Regions from separate parts of the Streptomyces spinoverrucosus genome, predicted to be linked through region 3. Evidence: riboswitches for the same ligand, from Rfam matches in the RefSeq annotation. Region 3 holds a riboswitch; each other region holds the start of a gene.

Region 1 (4,203 bases), on a different contig from region 3:
TGAGACCGGAAGCCTCACGGCCGTCTCTGTTCACCTCTGCTCAGCCCTGACAACTTCAGAATCAACCCCCGTAGGCGCTTTGTAATGCTTGCGGGGGTTTTATCCGCATTCGGAGCAGCGCAGCGACCTTGCCGGGAAGTTGCTGTCCGACAGTGGCCGCCTGACGAGTCAACGACGACATGTGGCAGGGAGCACCATGGCCAGAGACATCGATCCGAGCCTGAATCGGCGCAGGCTCCGCATCGAGCTGCGCAAAGCCCGCGAGTAAGCCGTGTTCACCTCGGGCGCGCTGATCGCCACCGGTGACGCGGGGCCGAACCTGCGCCGACTCGTGGAGCTCCGTACGACACGTCAGGAGCGCTACCTCGACGGCGACGAGGGGCGGCCCTTCGGTGTTCCGTCAGCAGTTGGACCACCTCAAGACGCTGATGCAGCGGCCCCGGGTGAACCTGCAGGTGCTGCCCTTCTCCGCAGGGGCACACTTCAGCGTGGCCACGTTCATCGTGAGGAGTGTTTCGAGGAAATCAGCAGCATCGCTTGTCACGGTGACCGAATGATCGAGCTGATCGACGCGGTCAAGGAGAGTCTGGACAACAACTGACCCCGGGACGGGACGGCCCGGGCGAGTTCGGGGGTGGACCGATGGCGGTCTTCGGGTTGCGAGAGTGGTGGCGCCGGTTGCGCGCGGCCCGGACCGTTCCGCCGGGTGAGGATCCCGGGGTCCCTCCCGAGTCCGCTCAGCAGGAAGGACCCGTGCCACTCGACGACTGCACCCTGAAGGCCTACGCCATGCAGCGGCCGGAGTGGGTGGACGCTCTGATCCGGGTGGAGAACGCCCGGGTGGACGGGGAGATACGCCTGCTGTCGGTCCGGCTGCTCCTGGGAACGGCGTGCGCCAGTCTGCTGCTGTTCAGCATCGCCGTGGCCGCCAGAGTCGCCCCCGCACTCCCCTTCGGGATCGCGACCCCGCTCACCACGGCGGTGATCGGCGCGACCGGAGCAGCGCTGGTCACCGTGCTCGGCGCCGGACTGGGCAGGGCGCTGCGCCATCGCTCCGGCAGCACGCAGAGCGGCCCCGTCAGTGGTGCGGGGACCTCCGGGGCTGAGCCGACGCCAGGGCCCGGTGCAGAACCCGGAGCCGGTCGCTGACCGGGGTGAGCCCCCACCACAGACCGGCGGCCCCGGCGATGAGCACGGTCAGCGCCAGCCAGACCACGGCACGCGCCTCACCGGCCGGCACCAGCAGCGCGGCCAGGGCGCCGACTCCGACGGCGAGCCCACCCATCACCGTGGCGTACAGCGCCAGCGGCGCGGCCGACGTGATCGAACTCCCCCTTGTGTGCGGCTTCCTCGTCCGCTCCGAGGAAGAACCCTTGGCCCGGTCTCCCATGCGCTTACCTCCCGCCCCCGCACGGATCGTCAAGAACCATCCGCTCCCGGGTCCGCCAGCCCCGACAGAAAACCACACCACGCGGCGTGGCGGAAGGTGAGCACAGCGTCGTGGCGCCCCTTCGAGTCACGCACGAGCACCTCGGTCTCCCCCAGGGCCAGTTCCAGACACTCACCGCCCGTATTGCCGGAATGGCTGCTCCTGATCCACACCCGCCGCCACGACTCACCGCCGATCACACCGACCTCCTTCACCCAAGAGTCAGCGCACCGACACGGCGTCCTCACCGCGACGTCCCCCAGCGCCGTGTCCCGCCACCGCCCGGGGTCCGCCCCAGGGCAACGGAGGCTCGGCCACACCAGGTTCGTCTCCCCGCCACGAATCACCCAATGCCGCTCGCCGGCGCTCTCAGCCTTCGCACTGCCGTTCTCCTGGAGTGTGCCCAGCTTCCCGGCCTGGAAAGAGGCTAGAAGGCGCCGATTCCGACGGCTGACGATATTTCAGCGATGTGGAACTCCGCACACCGCAGCGTCGCAGGTCAACGGCAAGTTGACGGCCGTTCCGGCCCCGTGGTGGACTTCCGGAGCCATGTACGGCGGCAGGAGAGGAAGTCGGTGTGAATCCGGCGCGGTCCCGCCACTGTGACCGGGGAGGTAACTCCCCGGGAGCCAGGAACTCTCGCCGCCGGTCTCGTCGAACCAGGGCGCGGACACCCTGAGTGAGGACATAACGCGATGCTCGGCTGCCCAGTGAGGTCCCGCACCAGGTCTCTGCCCGACCGCACGGCCGGCTGAGCCCCATGCGTGCCGATCGCGTCTTCGCGTACGGCGCCGCCGCCGGCCTCCTCGGCGACCTCCTCCTCGGCGATCCGCGCCGCGGGCATCCGGTCGCCGCGTTCGGGCGGGCCGCCGCCGCCGTGGAACGGGTGTTGTGGCGCGACCACCGCGCTTGGGGTGCGGCGCACACCGCCGTGTGCGCCGGTGGCGCCGTCGCGCTCGGTGCCCTCGCCCGCAGGGTCGTACGGTCCTCCCCCGCCGCCTCCGTCGCCGTCACCGGGCTCGCCACCTGGGCCGTCGTCGGGGGGACTTCACTCGCCCGCGAAGCCCGGGCCATCGGGCATGCCCTGGAGGCCGGGGACGTCGAGGGGGCGCGGGCGCGGCTGCCGCATCTGTGCGGGCGGGATCCGCAGGCCCTCGACGCCGACGGGATCGCCCGCGCCGTGGTCGAGTCGGTCGCCGAGAACACCTCCGACGCGGTGGTGGGGGCGCTGGTGTGGGGGGCCGTCGGTGGAGTGCCCGGCCTCGTCGGGTTCCGAGCCGTGAACACCCTGGACGCCATGGTCGGGCACAAGTCGCCCAAGTACCGGCGGTACGGGTGGGCCTCCGCTCGGCTCGACGACGTCGCCGGGTGGCCGGGGGCTCGGCTGACCGCCGTACTCGCCGCTCTCGCCGGACCGGATCCGCGCGCGGCCGTGCGGGCCTGGCACGACGACGCCGGTCGGCATCCCAGCCCCAACGCCGGGCCCGTGGAGGCGTCGTTCGCGGGCGCGCTGGGGGTGCGGCTCGGCGGCACCCTCTCGTACGGGGGCGGGTCGAGCACCGGCCCCTGCTCAACGGCCGGGGACGTCTGGTCGAAGTCGCCGACATCGATCGGGCCGTACGGCTCTCCCGGCGCGTCGGCTGGCTCGCGCTCGGCGTGTGCGCGGGCGCGCGGATGCTGAGGAAGGGGCGTGCGTCATGAGCGGGGGACTTCTGGTCGCCGGTACCACCTCCGACGCCGGAAAGAGTGTCGTCACCGCCGGGATCTGCCGCTGGCTGGTGCGGCAGGGCGTCAAGGTCGCGCCCTTCAAGGCGCAGAACATGTCGCTCAATTCGTTCGTCACCCGCGAGGGTGCCGAGATCGGGCGGGCGCAGGCCATGCAGGCGCAGGCGTGCCGTGTGGAGCCGACCGCGCTGATGAACCCGGTGCTGCTCAAGCCGGGCGGGGAGCGGAGCAGCCAGGTGGTGCTGCTGGGCAGGCCCGTCGGGGAGATGAGCGCGCGCGGGTACCACGGGGGACGGCAGCAGCGGCTTCTCGGTACCGTGCTCGACTGTCTCGCCGAGTTGCGGGGCACGTATGACGCGGTGATCTGTGAGGGGGCCGGCAGCCCGGCCGAGATCAATCTGCGGCGGACGGACATCGTGAACATGGGGATCGCGCGCAACGCCCGGCTCCCCGTGCTCGTCGTCGGCGACATCGACCGTGGCGGGGTCTTCGCCTCGTTCTTCGGGACCGTCGCCCTGCTGTCGCCGCAGGACCAGGAGTTCGTCGCCGGGTTCCTCGTCAACAAGTTCCGCGGGGATGTCTCCCTGCTGGAGCCGGGGCTGGACATGCTCCGGACGCTCACCGGGCGGCGGACGTACGGTGTGCTGCCGTACCGGCACGGGCTGGGGATCGACGAGGAGGACGGACTGCGCGTCTCGATGCGCGGGGCCGTGCGGGAGTCCGTCGTCGCGCCGCCCGTCGGCGCGGACGTGCTGCGCGTCGCCGTGTGTGCGGTACCGCTGATGTCCAACTTCACGGACGTGGACGCCCTCGCCGCCGAACCCGGTGTCGTGGTGCGGTTCGTGGACCGGCCCGAGGAGCTGGCCGACGCCGATCTCGTGGTGATACCGGGGACGCGCGGGACCGTACGGGCACTGGAGTGGCTGCGGGAGCGGGGGCTCGCGGCGGCCGTCGCCCGCAGGGTCGCCGAGCAACGGCCCGTGCTCGGCATCTGCGGCGGCTTCCAGATCCTCGGCGAGCACATCGAGGACGACGTCGAGAGCCGGCGC
Region 2 (4,203 bases), on a different contig from region 3:
ACGCGCTGACGGAGCACGATCGGCGGATCGTCGACGCGGCGCTGGAACGGACCGACATCACCGGCAAGCAGTACCAGAGCTGGCACACCCTCTCCGGAGGGGAGAAGCAGCGTGCCCAACTCGCCCGCGCCCTCGCCCAGGAACCGCAGGAGATCCTGCTCGACGAACCCACCAACCACCTCGACATACGCCACCAGCTCGAACTCCTCGACCTGCTGACATCACTGGACGTCACCTGCGTCGTCGCCCTGCACGACCTCAACCTCGCCGCCCGTTACTGCGACCACATCGTCGTCCTCGACCACGGCGAGGTCGCCGCGGCGGGCACCCCGGAGGCCGTGCTGACCCCGGACCTGATCAAGTCGGTCTACGGCGTCAACGTCCTCGTCGACCGCGAACCCACCACCGGCACCCTCCGCATCACCTACCTGGCCGCCACCGCCACGGGAACGACTGCCACACAGGTGATGCAACTCGATCCCCAATAGGACTCGTCAGCTGCTGACCGGTGATGTCGTAGCCGGATGAGGAGAGTGCACCGCTTCGACAGACGACTGGGCATTCCCGCACCGCTTCCGGTGTTCGGGCCTACCTACCGAGGTTGGGGCCGTGGTTACAGGGGTTGGGGGGCCAGGGAACGGGCGGGGTGGCGGGGGTCCAGCCCTGGTGGCGGTAGAAGGACATGGCTCGTGGCGACTGGACGGACGTCAGCAGCCAGGAGCGGCCCTCGGGGGCGTCGGCGGTCACGGCCTCCAGGAGCTTGCCCGCGAGACCGGCGCCCCGGGCATCGGCGCGGACCGCGAGCTCGGGGCTCCGGCGGCGCGGGACACCTGGCTCCTCGGCGTCCCTCTCTGCCTCGGGCTCCCCGGCCTGTATCTGGCGTGAACGGCGCGCGCCGTGCTGTACGCCCTGCTGATCCACCTGCGGTACCAGCACCGCTTCCGGCGCCGGTCGTGACCCGCTTCAGCGGCGGGCGTCGTCCTCGAACGGGCGCGCCTCCGCCGCCGTAACCGTCTCCCCGGCCCGCACACCGTGCAGGACATGCGCCAGTACCTCCGCGCCACGGACCACGCGCGGGCCGGGGCGGTTGAAGTAGGCCGGGCCGTCGAGCACCCACACCCGGCCGGCCCGGACGGCGGGCAGGTCCGCCCAGCCGGGCAGAGCGGTCAGCAACTCCCGTTCCTTCAGCGTCCGTTCGGGAGCGAAGCCGCAGGGCAGCACCAGGACGACGTCCGGCTGGGCCGCGCGTACGGCCTCCCAGGTCATCGGCTTGGTGTGTTCGCCGGGCGCGGCGAGCAGCGGCTCGCCCCCGGCGCGGGTGATCTGCTCGGGCACCCAGTGTCCGGCGGGCCACAGCGGGTCCAGCCACTCGATGGCGACGACGCGCGGCCGGTCCCGCCCCGCCACCGCAGCACGGACCCGGTCGAGCCGGGCCCGCAGCTCCGCCCGACGCTGCTCGGCCCGCTCCCGCACTCCGAGCAGCTCGCCGACCGTGACCAGACAGTCCAGTACGTCGTCGAGAGTGCGCGGCTCCAGGCTGAGGACGCGGGTGCCGGCGTCCAGGACACGTACGGCCCGGCTCACCTTCTCGTACGACACGGCGCACACGTCGCACAGGTCCTGGGTGAGGACGACGTCCGGGCGGAGGCCGGCCAGGGCCTCGGTGTCGAGGGTGTAGAGGGACGACCCGGAGTGCGCCGAGCCGCCCACGGCGTCGGAGATCTCGCGGCTGGTGAGGTCGTCCGGGGTGAATTCCGCACGCGTGACGACCTGTACGCCGGTCACCGAAGCGGGAGGCCAGTCGCACTCGTGGGTCCGGCCGACCAGCCGTTCGATGAGGCCGAGCTCGGCCACGATGTCGGTCGCGGCGGGCAGCAGGGAGACGATGCGCATACCGCGACCCTAGGCGCCCGATGTCATCCGCCGCACGGCAGGACTGGATTTACTAGGACGTCCAACTATATATTCGTGGGGAAGGCCCGCGGTGCAGGGAAGCCGGTGTGAATCCGGCACGGTCCCGCCACTGTGACCGGGGAGTACGCCGTCGAGAGATACGCCACTGACGAGCTGGATGTCGGGAAGGCGGACGGCGCGCGCTGATCCGGGAGTCAGGATACCGGCCGTGGGATTTGTTCCGTGTTGTCCACGAGGATGGAGCAGACACGCATGGCACCGGTGTGCACCCACGACCCAGGTGAATCCCCCGTTCTCTGACGAGGACGGGCTTCGAGCCATACGCGATCTCGCGCTGCCCCGCACCCCGACGCCACGAGCGTCCCGAGGTGCCGGACCGGCGTGCCATCCCCGGATCCCACCTGACGAGAGCAGGCATCGATGGTCCGCGAACACGACCGCGCCGCTGTGCGCGAGTTGACCCATTTCGTCGGCGGCAAGCACACCCCGGGTACATCGGGGGCCTACGGCGAGGTGTACGACCCCAACACCGGCCGCGTCCAGGCCCATGTACCGCTGGCGAACCGTGCCGAGACCGCGGCGGCCATCGCCGACGCCGCCGAGGCCCAGCGCGAATGGGCCGCCTGGAACCCGCAGCGCCGGGCGCGTGTGCTCCTGCGCTTCCTCCAGCTTGTGGAGGAGGAGAAGGATGCGCTGGCCCGGCTGCTGTCCTCCGAGCACGGCAAGACCATCGCCGACGCGCACGGTGACATCCAACGCGGCTTGGAGGTCGTCGAGTTCGCAGCGGGCATCCCGCACCTGCTCAAGGGCGAGTTCACCGACAACGCGGGCACGGGCATCGACGTGCACTCGCTGCGCGCACCGCTCGGCGTGGTCGCCGGGATCACCCCGTTCAACTTCCCCGCGATGATTCCCCTGTGGAAGGCCGCCCCGGCCCTGGCCTGCGGCAACGCCTTCATCCTCAAGCCCTCCGAGCGCGACCCGTCGGTCCCGCTCCGCCTCGCGGAACTCTTCCTGGAGGCGGGCCTGCCGCCCGGCGTCCTCAACGTCGTCAACGGCGCCCGCGAGACCGTCGACACCCTCCTCGAAGACCCGCGCGTCGCCGCCCTCGGCTTCGTCGGCTCCACCCCGATCGCCGCGCACGTCTACGCCACCGCCGCCGCCCACGGCAAGCGCGCCCAGTGCTTCGGCGGCGCCAAGAACCACATGATCGTGATGCCGGACGCCGACCTCGACCAGGCCGTCGACGCCCTGATCGGTGCCGGATACGGCTCGGCGGGCGAGCGCTGCATGGCGATCTCCGTGGCCGTACCGGTGGGCGAACAGACCGCCGACGCCCTCGTGGCCCGCCTCAAGGACCGCATCGCCGGCCTGCGCATCGGCCGCAGCGACGACCCGGACGCCGACTTCGGCCCCCTGGTCGGCCAAGACGCCGTCGACCGCGTCCGCTCCTACGTCGACCTCGGTGTCGAGGAGGGCGCCGAACTCGTCGTCGACGGACGGGACTTCACCCTCCCCGGCCACGAGGACGGCTTCTTCGCGGGCGCCTCCCTCTTCGACCGGGTGACTCCTTCCATGCGCATCTACCAGGAGGAGATCTTCGGCCCGGTCCTGTCCGTCGTCCGCGCCGCCGACTACGAGGAGGCCCTGCGCCTGCCCAGCGAGCACACCTACGGCAACGGCGTCGCGATCTTCACCCGGGACGGCGACACCGCCCGCGACTTCACCCGGCGTGTGAACACCGGCATGGTCGGCGTCAACGTGCCCATCCCGGTGCCGGTCGCCTACCACACGTTCGGCGGCTGGAAGCGCTCCGGATTCGGCGATCTGAACCAGCACGGTCCGGACGCGATCCGCTTCTACACCCGTACGAAGACGGTCACTTCACGCTGGCCCGCCGGCCTCAGGGAAGGCGCCAGTTTCACCATCCCGACGATGGGGTGAGCGGTATGACCATGCTCACCGAGGACCAGCAGGCCCTTGTCGAGACCACCCTCGACTTCGCCCAGGACCATCTCGCCCCGCACGCCCTCGACTGGGACCGGGACAAGCACTTCCCCGTCGACGTGCTCCGCAAGGCGGCCGGTCTCGGCCTCGGCGGCGTGTACGTCCGTGAGGAGTCCGGAGGCTCCGGCCTCACTCGCGCCGACGGCGTGCTCGTCTTCGAGACGCTCGCCTCCGGCTGCCCGTCCATCGCCGGGTATCTGTCCATCCACAACATGGTCGCCTGGATGATCGACCACTACGGCGACACCGCCCAGCGCGAGCGATGGCTGCCCCGCCTGTGCT
Region 3 (4,203 bases):
AGCATCCAGCGCAGCGCCGACTGCGTCTTGTGCGGGTCGTTGGAGGTGACGACGAGGAAGCTGGCGAGCGCCGACAGCACCTCGGCCGTCGCCACGCCCGCCAGTACCAGCCGCACGGTGGTCATTCGCCCGCCGGACCGGGCCAGGAAGTAGACGGCGACGAGCGCGGCGAGGGCACCGAGGAACGCCGCCACCGGCAGCGAGAACACACCGAACAGGGTGAGGTTGAAGACGACGACCAGCACCGCGCCGACCGAGGCGCCGGACGACACCCCGAGCAGCATCGGGTCCGCGAGGGGGTTGCGTACGAGTGCCTGCAGGGCCATCCCGCACACCGCAAGGCCGGCGCCCACGACGCCGGCCAGCAGTACCCGGGGCAGCCGTACGTCGATGACGATCGTCTCGCGGACGGCGGTCCAGGTCGGGTCGGCCAGAGCCGGATGCACCCGGTGCAGCAGGATGCCCCAGACCTGGTCGGGCGGGACGCCGACGGATCCGACGGCGAACCCGAAGGTCGCCGCGGCGAGCACCAGAGCGGTCAGCAGCAGGAGCACGAGTGCGTACGGGACACCGGGGCGGCGCCCGAGGGTTTCCCCGGGCCCGCTCGCGTCTGACACGTCCTGCTCGTCGGTCACGCCCTTGGCGTCGATAGCGCCGCTCACTTGAAGCGGTCCGGGTGGAGCTGCCGGGCCAGGGACTCCACGCCGGCGGGCACCCGCACGCCCAGCACCGTGGACGACAGCGGCAGCACCGCGAACCGCTTGTTCTTGATGGCGGGTACGTCCTTGAGCGCCGGGTTGTTCAGCAGGAACTTCTTCTTGTCCGCGACCGGCTGGTCGCCGTAGTCGTAGATGACGACGACCTCGGGCGCGCGCTCGGCCACCTGCTCGAACGACACGTCACCGAACACCTTGTCCAGGTCCGCGAAGAGGTTCACCCCGCCGGCCTGCTTGATCATCTCGTTGCCGATGCCCGCGCCGCCCGCGGTGAAGGCGGTCTTGTCGCCGCTGTCGTAGACGAAGAGCTTGACCGGAGTGACTCCGGCGAGCTTTTCCTCGACCGTGTCCAGGGTGGCGTGGAGTTCCTTCAACTCCCGCTCGGCCCGGTCCGGTACACCGAAGATCTTGGCCACGTTCCGGATCTCCTGGTCCATCGTGGTCATCGTCACGGGGCCGGACGGGCATTCCTCGATGTTCAGATAGGAGTTGATCCCGGCCTTGGACAGGGCGTCGCGGCTGCGGCCCTCCTTCTCGTCGAAGGTGCTGGCGAACCCGCCGTAGGCGAAGTCGGGTTCGGCGGCCAGCAGCGTCTCGAAGGACGGGTACTCCTTGGCGACGACCTTGATCCCGTCGTACGCGTCCTGGTACTCCGGGAGGATCTTGTCGTCGAGGTAGGCCGTGCCCACCATCGAGTTCTCCAGCCCGAGGGCCAGCATGACCTCGGTCGCGTGCTGGTTCAGCGACACCGCGCGCTGCGGGGGTCGCTGATAGGTGGTCCGCACACCGCAGTTGGACACGGTGACCGGGAAGCCCTCGGCGGCGGTGTCCGACTGGGCGGCGTCGTTCTCGGTGGCGGTGCCGCCACAGCCGGATATCAGCAGGGCAGCCGCGGCGATCGCCGACAGCAGGGAGAGCGGGCGCTTGCCCATCATGTGGTGGTCCTCTCACCGCGGGGTGGAACGTGGAACCATCCGGACGGTGGTCCGGAAGTGGCCGGATACGGCTCGTTCAGTGGCGTCGGGAAGGTGGTCAGCCCGGCGGCACGAGCGCCCCGGACCGGGCACGCCGTGGCGGGGTGAAGACGTAGAGACTCAGGATCTCCGGCAGCGCGGCGAGACCCGGGCCGCCCGCCCGGACCCAGGCGGCGATGTCGTCGGTCGCGGCGGAATCGTTGACCAGGCCGAACCACACAGGCCGGCCCCCGGCGGCGCGCCCCTGCGACGAGGGCTGTACGACGATCACGTTCGCCTGGTCGCACACGTCGAGACAGTCGGTGATCCGGACCGGGGCGCTCTCGGCCAGACGCGTGGTCTGCTCACCGTGGTCGACGCCGGTCACCTTCGGGCTGCCGCAGCAGCAGTCACGGCACACGACGACCCGGCACGGCACCGAACCGCCCCGTGATGTCTCGGCAGACATCAGAACAAGCCCTCCTCCCCGGGGAAATCCGCCCCGGTCACGTCGAGGAGGCGACCGCGTGAGTCTCCTGGCTCTCGGGTCAGTGCTCGTCCCGGCCTTCCCACCCTCGTCCGGGCAGTGGTCTGTTCGGGATCCGCTCGCCGATCACAGTGGCGGGACCGCGCCGGATTCACACCGGCTTCCTCGTTCCGCCGTCGCCTTTTCGCGGGACATCATGACAGACGGACTCGTCATCTCATACGCCCGCAGCGCGGCCGGCCACGGTGAAGTGCTGCACACCACCGGCGGGCGCCATGCGGAACGCGCCGCCCCCATCGGTACCGCCGGGCGGCGCGCCACCCCTCGTTATGGGGTGATACCGCACCATAGTTGGGCGTCATGAGCACGGAATCGATCGATCAGCCTCAGCCGGATCCTCCGTCCGGCGCTCCGGTCAACGGTGCGCCCGACCGCGCCCTCGTCGGGATCGGGATGGCCGCGGTCGCCGCCGTGGTGCTGTGGGCCTGGCTCGGTGACGAGTCCTTCGACAGCGTCTCCTCAGCCAGTCTGGCCTGGGTCCTGGACAACTTCGGCTGGCTGTTCGTGGTCGCCGCGGACGTGTTCCTGGTCCTGTGCCTGGTGATCGCGTTCAGCCGGTTCGGCCTGATCAGGCTGGGCGAGGACGACTCCGAGCCGGAGTTCGGGAACCTCGCCTGGATCGCGATGATGTTCAGCGCGGGCATGGGCATCGGCCTGATGTTCTACGGCGTCGGGGAGCCGCTCACGCACTATCTGGCGCCGCCCCCGGCGAGCGGAGTGCCCGCCGAGTCCGCCGCGGCGGCGCGTACGGCCCTGGAGTACTCGTTCTTCCACTGGACGCTCACCCCATGGGCCATCTACGGGATCGCCGGGCTGGCGCTGGCGTACGCCGGTTTCCGCAAGGGCCGCGGCAATCGGCTCAGCGCCGCGTTCGTGCCGCTCATCGGGGCGCGGCGGGCGGTGTCCTGGCCCGGCAAGGTGATCGATCTGCTCGCCGTCTTCGCGACCGTGTTCGGTACGGCGACGAGTCTGGGCCTGGGCGCGCTCCAGGTGGCCGAGGGGCTCGACCTCACGGCGGGAATCGGCGCCACCCGGAACACGGAACTGGTCATCATCGCGGTCCTGTCGGCGGCGTTCGTCGTCTCGGCCTTCTCCGGTCTGCACCGGGGCATCAAGTGGCTGTCGACGCTGAACATCGTGCTCGCCGCCGCTCTGATGCTGTTCGTCTTCCTGTTCGGCCCCACCGTCCACATCCTGGACACGATCCCGGCGTCCGTCGGCGGCTATCTCAACGACCTGCTGCCGATGGCCACGCGCACCGGCGCCTTCTCCGACCAGTCGTGGCTGGGCACCTGGACGATCTTCTACTGGGCGTGGTGGCTGTCGTGGGCACCGTTCGTGGGGACGTTCATCGCCCGTATCTCGCACGGCCGGAGCATCCGCGAGTTCCTCATCGGAGTGCTGCTGGTGCCGAGCGGTGCGACCGTCGTCTGGTTCTGCGTGATGGGCGGTACGGCGCTGCGGCTGGAGTCGACCGGTCAGGCGGACCTCGGGGGCGAGGTGGCGGACGGCGCCGAGGCGGCGCTGTTCGCGATGCTGGACGCCCTGCCGATCGGCACGGTCACGTCGTTCGCGGCGATGGTCCTGGTCATGACCTACTTCGTCACGAGCGCCGACTCGGCGTCGCTGGTGATGGGCTCCCTGACCAGTCGCGGCGCGCTGCACCCGCCGTCGTGGCTCGTCGTGCTGTGGGGTGTGCTGATGGCGGCGGTGGCGGCGGTGCTGCTGGTGGTGGGCGGGCTGAACTCGCTGCAGACGGCGACGATCCTGGTGGCGCTGCCGTTCGTGGTCGTCATGCTGCTGCTGTGCTGGGCGCTGCTGAAGGAGCTGCGGGAGGACCCGGGCGCGGGACACACGCGGCACCACGCACTGCACCGGCTGCAGGACGTCGTACGCACGATGGTCGGCGACGTGGTCGCAGGACAGGCTCCGGCGCGCCACTACCGGCTGCGGCGGGCGGCGCAGGCCCGCAGGGAGACCGACGACG
Region 4 (4,203 bases), on a different contig from region 3:
CCTCTACACGGCGTACACCTTCGTCGCCGTACCGGCGGCGATCTACGCCGCGGGCGCGGCCGGCTTCTTCGCGGTGCCGTACACGATCCTCATCTACCCGATGATGTTCGTCTTCCTGCCCCGCCTGTGGTCCGTCTCGCACAAGCACGGATACGTCACCACCTCGGACTTCGTCCGGGGCCGCTTCGGCTCGAAGGGCCTCTCCCTCGCGGTGGCCGTCACCGGCATCCTCGCGACGATGCCGTACATCGCGCTCCAGCTGGTCGGCATCCAGGCCGTGCTGGACGTGATGGGCATCGGCGGTGGCGAGGACACCAACTGGTTCATCAAGGACCTGCCGCTGCTGATCGCCTTCGGCGTGCTGGCCGCGTACACCTACTCGTCGGGTCTGCGGGCACCGGCCCTGATCGCGTTCGTGAAGGACGCGCTGATCTACATCGTCATCGCCGTCGCGATCATCTACATCCCGATCAAGCTGGGCGGCTTCGACGACATCTTCAGCGCGGCGAGCGACAAGTACGAGGCAGCCGGTGCGGGCGGACTCATACCGAACGCGGCCTCGCAGTGGACCTACGCCACGCTGGCGCTGGGCTCGGCGCTCGCGCTGTTCATGTACCCGCACAGCGTGACGGCGGTCCTCTCCAGCCGCAGCCGGGACGTGATCCGCCGCAACTCCACGATCCTGCCGCTGTACTCGCTGATGCTGGGCATGCTGGGCCTGCTCGGCTTCATGGCGATCGCGGCCGGTATCAAGGTGGAGAACGGCCAGCTGGCGATCCCGCAGCTGTTCGAGAACATGTTCCCGGACTGGTTCACGGGCGTCGCGTTCGCGGCGATCGGCATCGGCGCGCTGGTCCCGGCGGCCATCATGTCGATCGCGGCCGCGAACCTCTTCACCCGCAACATCTACAAGGACTTCCTGAAGCCGGACGCCACGCCCGCACAGGAGACCAAGGTCTCCAAGATGGTGTCCCTGCTGGTGAAGGTCGGCGCCCTCGTCTTCGTCCTCGGCATGGACAAGACGGTCGCGATCAACTTCCAGCTGCTGGGCGGCATCTGGATCCTGCAGACCATGCCCGCCCTGGTCGGCGGCCTGTTCACCCGCTGGTTCCACCGCTGGGCCCTGCTGGCCGGCTGGGCGGTCGGCATGATCTACGGCACGGTCGCGGCGTACGGCGTCGCCTCCCCGACCCAGAAGCACTTCGGCGGCTCGTCGGCGGAGATCCCCGGCATCGGCGAGATCGGCTACATCGGCCTCACCGCGTTCGTCCTCAACCTGGTGGTGACGGTGGTCCTCACCTTCGTCCTGAGGGCGGCGAAGGCCCCCGAGGGCATCGATGAGACGAAGCCCGAGGACTACACCGCGGACGCCGGAGACCCGGGAGTCCAGGTGGAGCTTCCCCCGGCAACGGCTGGGGCAAGCCACTAAGAAGCGCGAGAACAACGCCCTCAGGGGCGCGGGGCTGTATCGATATGCGGCTCCGCCGCGTGGGCGCGAGAACCCACCACAACCCGCAGCGGGCCGCCGGCATCGAGCCATACGGCGGCCCGCTGTCGTACACACTCCCCCCATGGACATCGTCATCCGCCCCGCCATCCCCACCGAATACGACGCCCTCGGCGACATCACGGCCCAGGCCTATCTCCAGGACGGCCTACTGGACTTCGGGGAGAGCGACGAATACCTCGGGGAACTCAACAACGTAGCGAAGCGGGCGGCCGCCGCAGAGGTACTGGTAGCCGTCGAGCACGAACGCGTCCTGGGCGGCGTGACCTTCGTCCCCTCCGGCGGCCCCATGGCCGACATAGCGGGCCTCGGAGAGGCCGAGATCCGCATGTTGGCCGTAGCGCCGGAGGCCCGCGGCCGAGGCGTCGGCGAGGCCCTCGTACGCGCCTGCATCGACCGCGCACGCACCGCCGACGGCTGCACCGGCATCGTCCTCTCCACCCAGCGCACCATGCACACAGCCCACCGCATCTACGAACGCCTCGGCTTCACCCGCACACCCGACCGCGACTGGAACCCCATCCCCCACCTCGACGACATCACGCTTCTCACCTACCAGTTGACGCTCTGAAGTCATCGGCGACACAACATATGGGGGTGCCTTCCGCACCCGGCACTAGATGTATGCTCATGCTCGCTGTCGCCGCAGGGGAATCCGGTGCGAATCCGGAACTGTCCCGCAACGGTGTACTTGTGCATGTCTGTTCCCACAGACGCCGTGCACAGGAGTCAGTCCGAGGACCTGCCGACAGCGCACCCGGCCCGTCCGGTCCGGGTGCCCGACGTCCGGGCCTCGTGGAATGGGCCGGTGGACGCGACGCCGCGTGCGCTCGTGTGCTGCCCCCTGCCCTCCGCAAGGCCCCTGTGCCGAGCGAGGGAGAGCCCCACATGACCATCGCGCCAGCCGAACCGGCCAAAGCGACTCCGGTGGAAGTGGAAACCGACGGTCCCGGAACCGCGTTGCTGCGGACCCTGACCGAGCTGACCGCCGACCTCCCCGACGCCGACCCCGGCCGGGTCGCCGCCGCCGCGCTGCGCGGCCGCTCCGCCCGGGCGGACGAGGCGGAGCTGCGCGAGCTGGCCACGGAGGCCGCCGCCGGCCTCATCTCCGAGGACCCCGCCTACTCCCGGCTGGCCGCCCGGCTGCTGACCATCTCCATCGCCGCCGAGGCCGCCTCCCAGGGCGTCACGTCCTTCACCGAGTCCGTCGCCGTGGGGCACCGGGAGGGTCTCATCGCCGACCGCACGGCCGACTTCGTACACCGGCACGCCGACCGCCTGAACGCCCTGATCGACCCGAACGCCGACGACCGCTTCGGCTACTTCGGCCTGCGCACCCTGCACAGCCGCTACCTGCTCCGGCACCCGATCACCCGCAGGGTCATCGAGACGCCCCAGCACTTCATGCTGCGCGTCGCCGCCGGCCTCGCCGAGGACGACACCCCCCGGTCGGTGGACGAAGTCGCCGCGCTCTACGGGCTCATGAGCCGCCTCGACTACCTCCCCTCCTCCCCCACCCTGTTCAACTCCGGCACCCGGCACCCCCAGATGTCGTCCTGCTACCTCCTGGACTCCCCCAAGGACGAGCTGGACTCCCTCTACGAGCGCTACCACCAGGTGGCCCGGCTCTCCAAGCACGCCGGCGGCATCGGGCTTTCGTACTCCCGGATCCGTTCCCGCGGCTCCCTGATCCGCGGCACCAACGGCCACTCCAACGGCATCGTCCCGTTCCTGAAGACCCTCGACGCCTCCGTCGCCGCCGTGAACCAGGGCGGCCGGCGCAAGGGCGCGGCCGCGGTCTACCTGGAGACCTGGCACTCCGACATCGAGGAGTTCCTGGAGCTGCGCGACAACACCGGCGAGGACGCCCGCCGTACGCACAACCTCAACCTCGCGCACTGGATCCCGGACGAGTTCATGCGCCGGGTGAACGCGGACGCGCAGTGGTCGCTGTTCTCGCCGTCGGACGTGCCCGAGCTGGTCGACCTGTGGGGCGAGGAGTTCGACGCCGCCTACCGCGAGGCCGAGGCGCGGGGCCTGGCGAAGAAGACGCTGCCCGCCCGCGAGCTGTACGGCCGGATGATGCGCACCCTCGCGCAGACCGGCAACGGCTGGATGACCTTCAAGGACGCCGCCAACCGGACCGCCAACCAGACCGCCGAGCCGGGCCACGTCGTGCACTCCTCGAACCTCTGCACGGAGATCCTGGAGGTCACCAGCGACGGGGAGACGGCCGTCTGCAACCTGGGGTCGGTGAACCTGGGCGCCTTTGTCGACACGGCGACTCAAGACATCGACTGGGAGCGGCTGGACGCCACCGTCCGCACCGCCGTCACCTTCCTCGACCGCGTGGTCGACATCAACTTCTACCCGACCGAGCAGGCGGGCCGCTCCAACGCCCGGTGGCGTCCCGTCGGCCTCGGCGCGATGGGCCTGCAGGACGTCTTCTTCAAGCTGCGGCTGCCCTTCGACTCGCCCCAGGCGAAGGCCCTGTCCACCCGGATCGCCGAGCGCATCATGCTCGCCGCGTACGAGGCGTCCGCCGACCTCGCCGAGCGCAACGGGCCGCTGCCCGCGTGGGACAAGACCCGTACCGCCCGGGGCGTGCTGCACCCCGACCACTTCGACGTCGAGCCGGCGTGGCCGGAGCGCTGGGCCGCCCTGCGCGAGCGGATCGCCTCCGTCGGCATGCGCAA

The links. A riboswitch is a leader RNA that binds a small molecule or an ion and turns the genes downstream of it on or off. The one in region 3 is predicted to bind cobalamin.
Region 1: another riboswitch for cobalamin. It lies ahead of I2W78_RS31905 (cobalamin biosynthesis protein); the one in region 3 lies ahead of I2W78_RS35550 ((2Fe-2S) ferredoxin domain-containing protein).
Region 2: another riboswitch for cobalamin. It lies ahead of I2W78_RS06950 (CoA-acylating methylmalonate-semialdehyde dehydrogenase); the one in region 3 lies ahead of I2W78_RS35550 ((2Fe-2S) ferredoxin domain-containing protein).
Region 4: another riboswitch for cobalamin. It lies ahead of I2W78_RS12310 (ribonucleoside-diphosphate reductase subunit alpha); the one in region 3 lies ahead of I2W78_RS35550 ((2Fe-2S) ferredoxin domain-containing protein).

What each region holds. Positions count from the first base shown of each region.
Region 1 is NZ_JADPZX010000001.1:7,021,335-7,025,537, reverse strand. Features, by position in the region: gene I2W78_RS31930 (hypothetical protein) at 1-3, shown strand, start outside; gene I2W78_RS40845 (Scr1 family TA system antitoxin-like transcriptional regulator) at 393-557, shown strand; gene I2W78_RS31920 (hypothetical protein) at 754-1,149, shown strand; gene I2W78_RS31915 (hypothetical protein) at 1,079-1,390, opposite strand; gene I2W78_RS41225 (DUF397 domain-containing protein) at 1,420-1,629, opposite strand; cobalamin riboswitch at 1,947-2,087, shown strand; partial or broken gene I2W78_RS31905 (cobalamin biosynthesis protein) at 2,190-3,130, shown strand; gene I2W78_RS31900 (cobyric acid synthase) at 3,127-4,203, shown strand, end outside.
Region 2 is NZ_JADPZX010000001.1:1,514,453-1,518,655, reverse strand. Features, by position in the region: gene I2W78_RS06965 (ABC transporter ATP-binding protein) at 1-488, shown strand, start outside; partial or broken gene I2W78_RS40305 (GNAT family N-acetyltransferase) at 634-807, opposite strand; gene I2W78_RS06955 (cobalamin-binding protein) at 964-1,893, opposite strand; cobalamin riboswitch at 1,966-2,139, shown strand; gene I2W78_RS06950 (CoA-acylating methylmalonate-semialdehyde dehydrogenase) at 2,335-3,858, shown strand; gene I2W78_RS06945 (acyl-CoA dehydrogenase family protein) at 3,864-4,203, shown strand, end outside.
Region 3 is NZ_JADPZX010000002.1:19,466-23,668, forward strand. Features, by position in the region: gene I2W78_RS35540 (FecCD family ABC transporter permease) at 1-617, opposite strand, end outside; gene I2W78_RS35545 (ABC transporter substrate-binding protein) at 659-1,651, opposite strand; gene I2W78_RS35550 ((2Fe-2S) ferredoxin domain-containing protein) at 1,749-2,138, opposite strand; cobalamin riboswitch at 2,181-2,376, opposite strand; gene I2W78_RS35555 (BCCT family transporter) at 2,517-4,203, shown strand, end outside.
Region 4 is NZ_JADPZX010000001.1:2,761,768-2,765,970, forward strand. Features, by position in the region: gene mctP (monocarboxylate uptake permease MctP) at 1-1,429, shown strand, start outside; gene I2W78_RS12305 (GNAT family N-acetyltransferase) at 1,572-2,078, shown strand; cobalamin riboswitch at 2,132-2,271, shown strand; gene I2W78_RS12310 (ribonucleoside-diphosphate reductase subunit alpha) at 2,396-4,203, shown strand, end outside.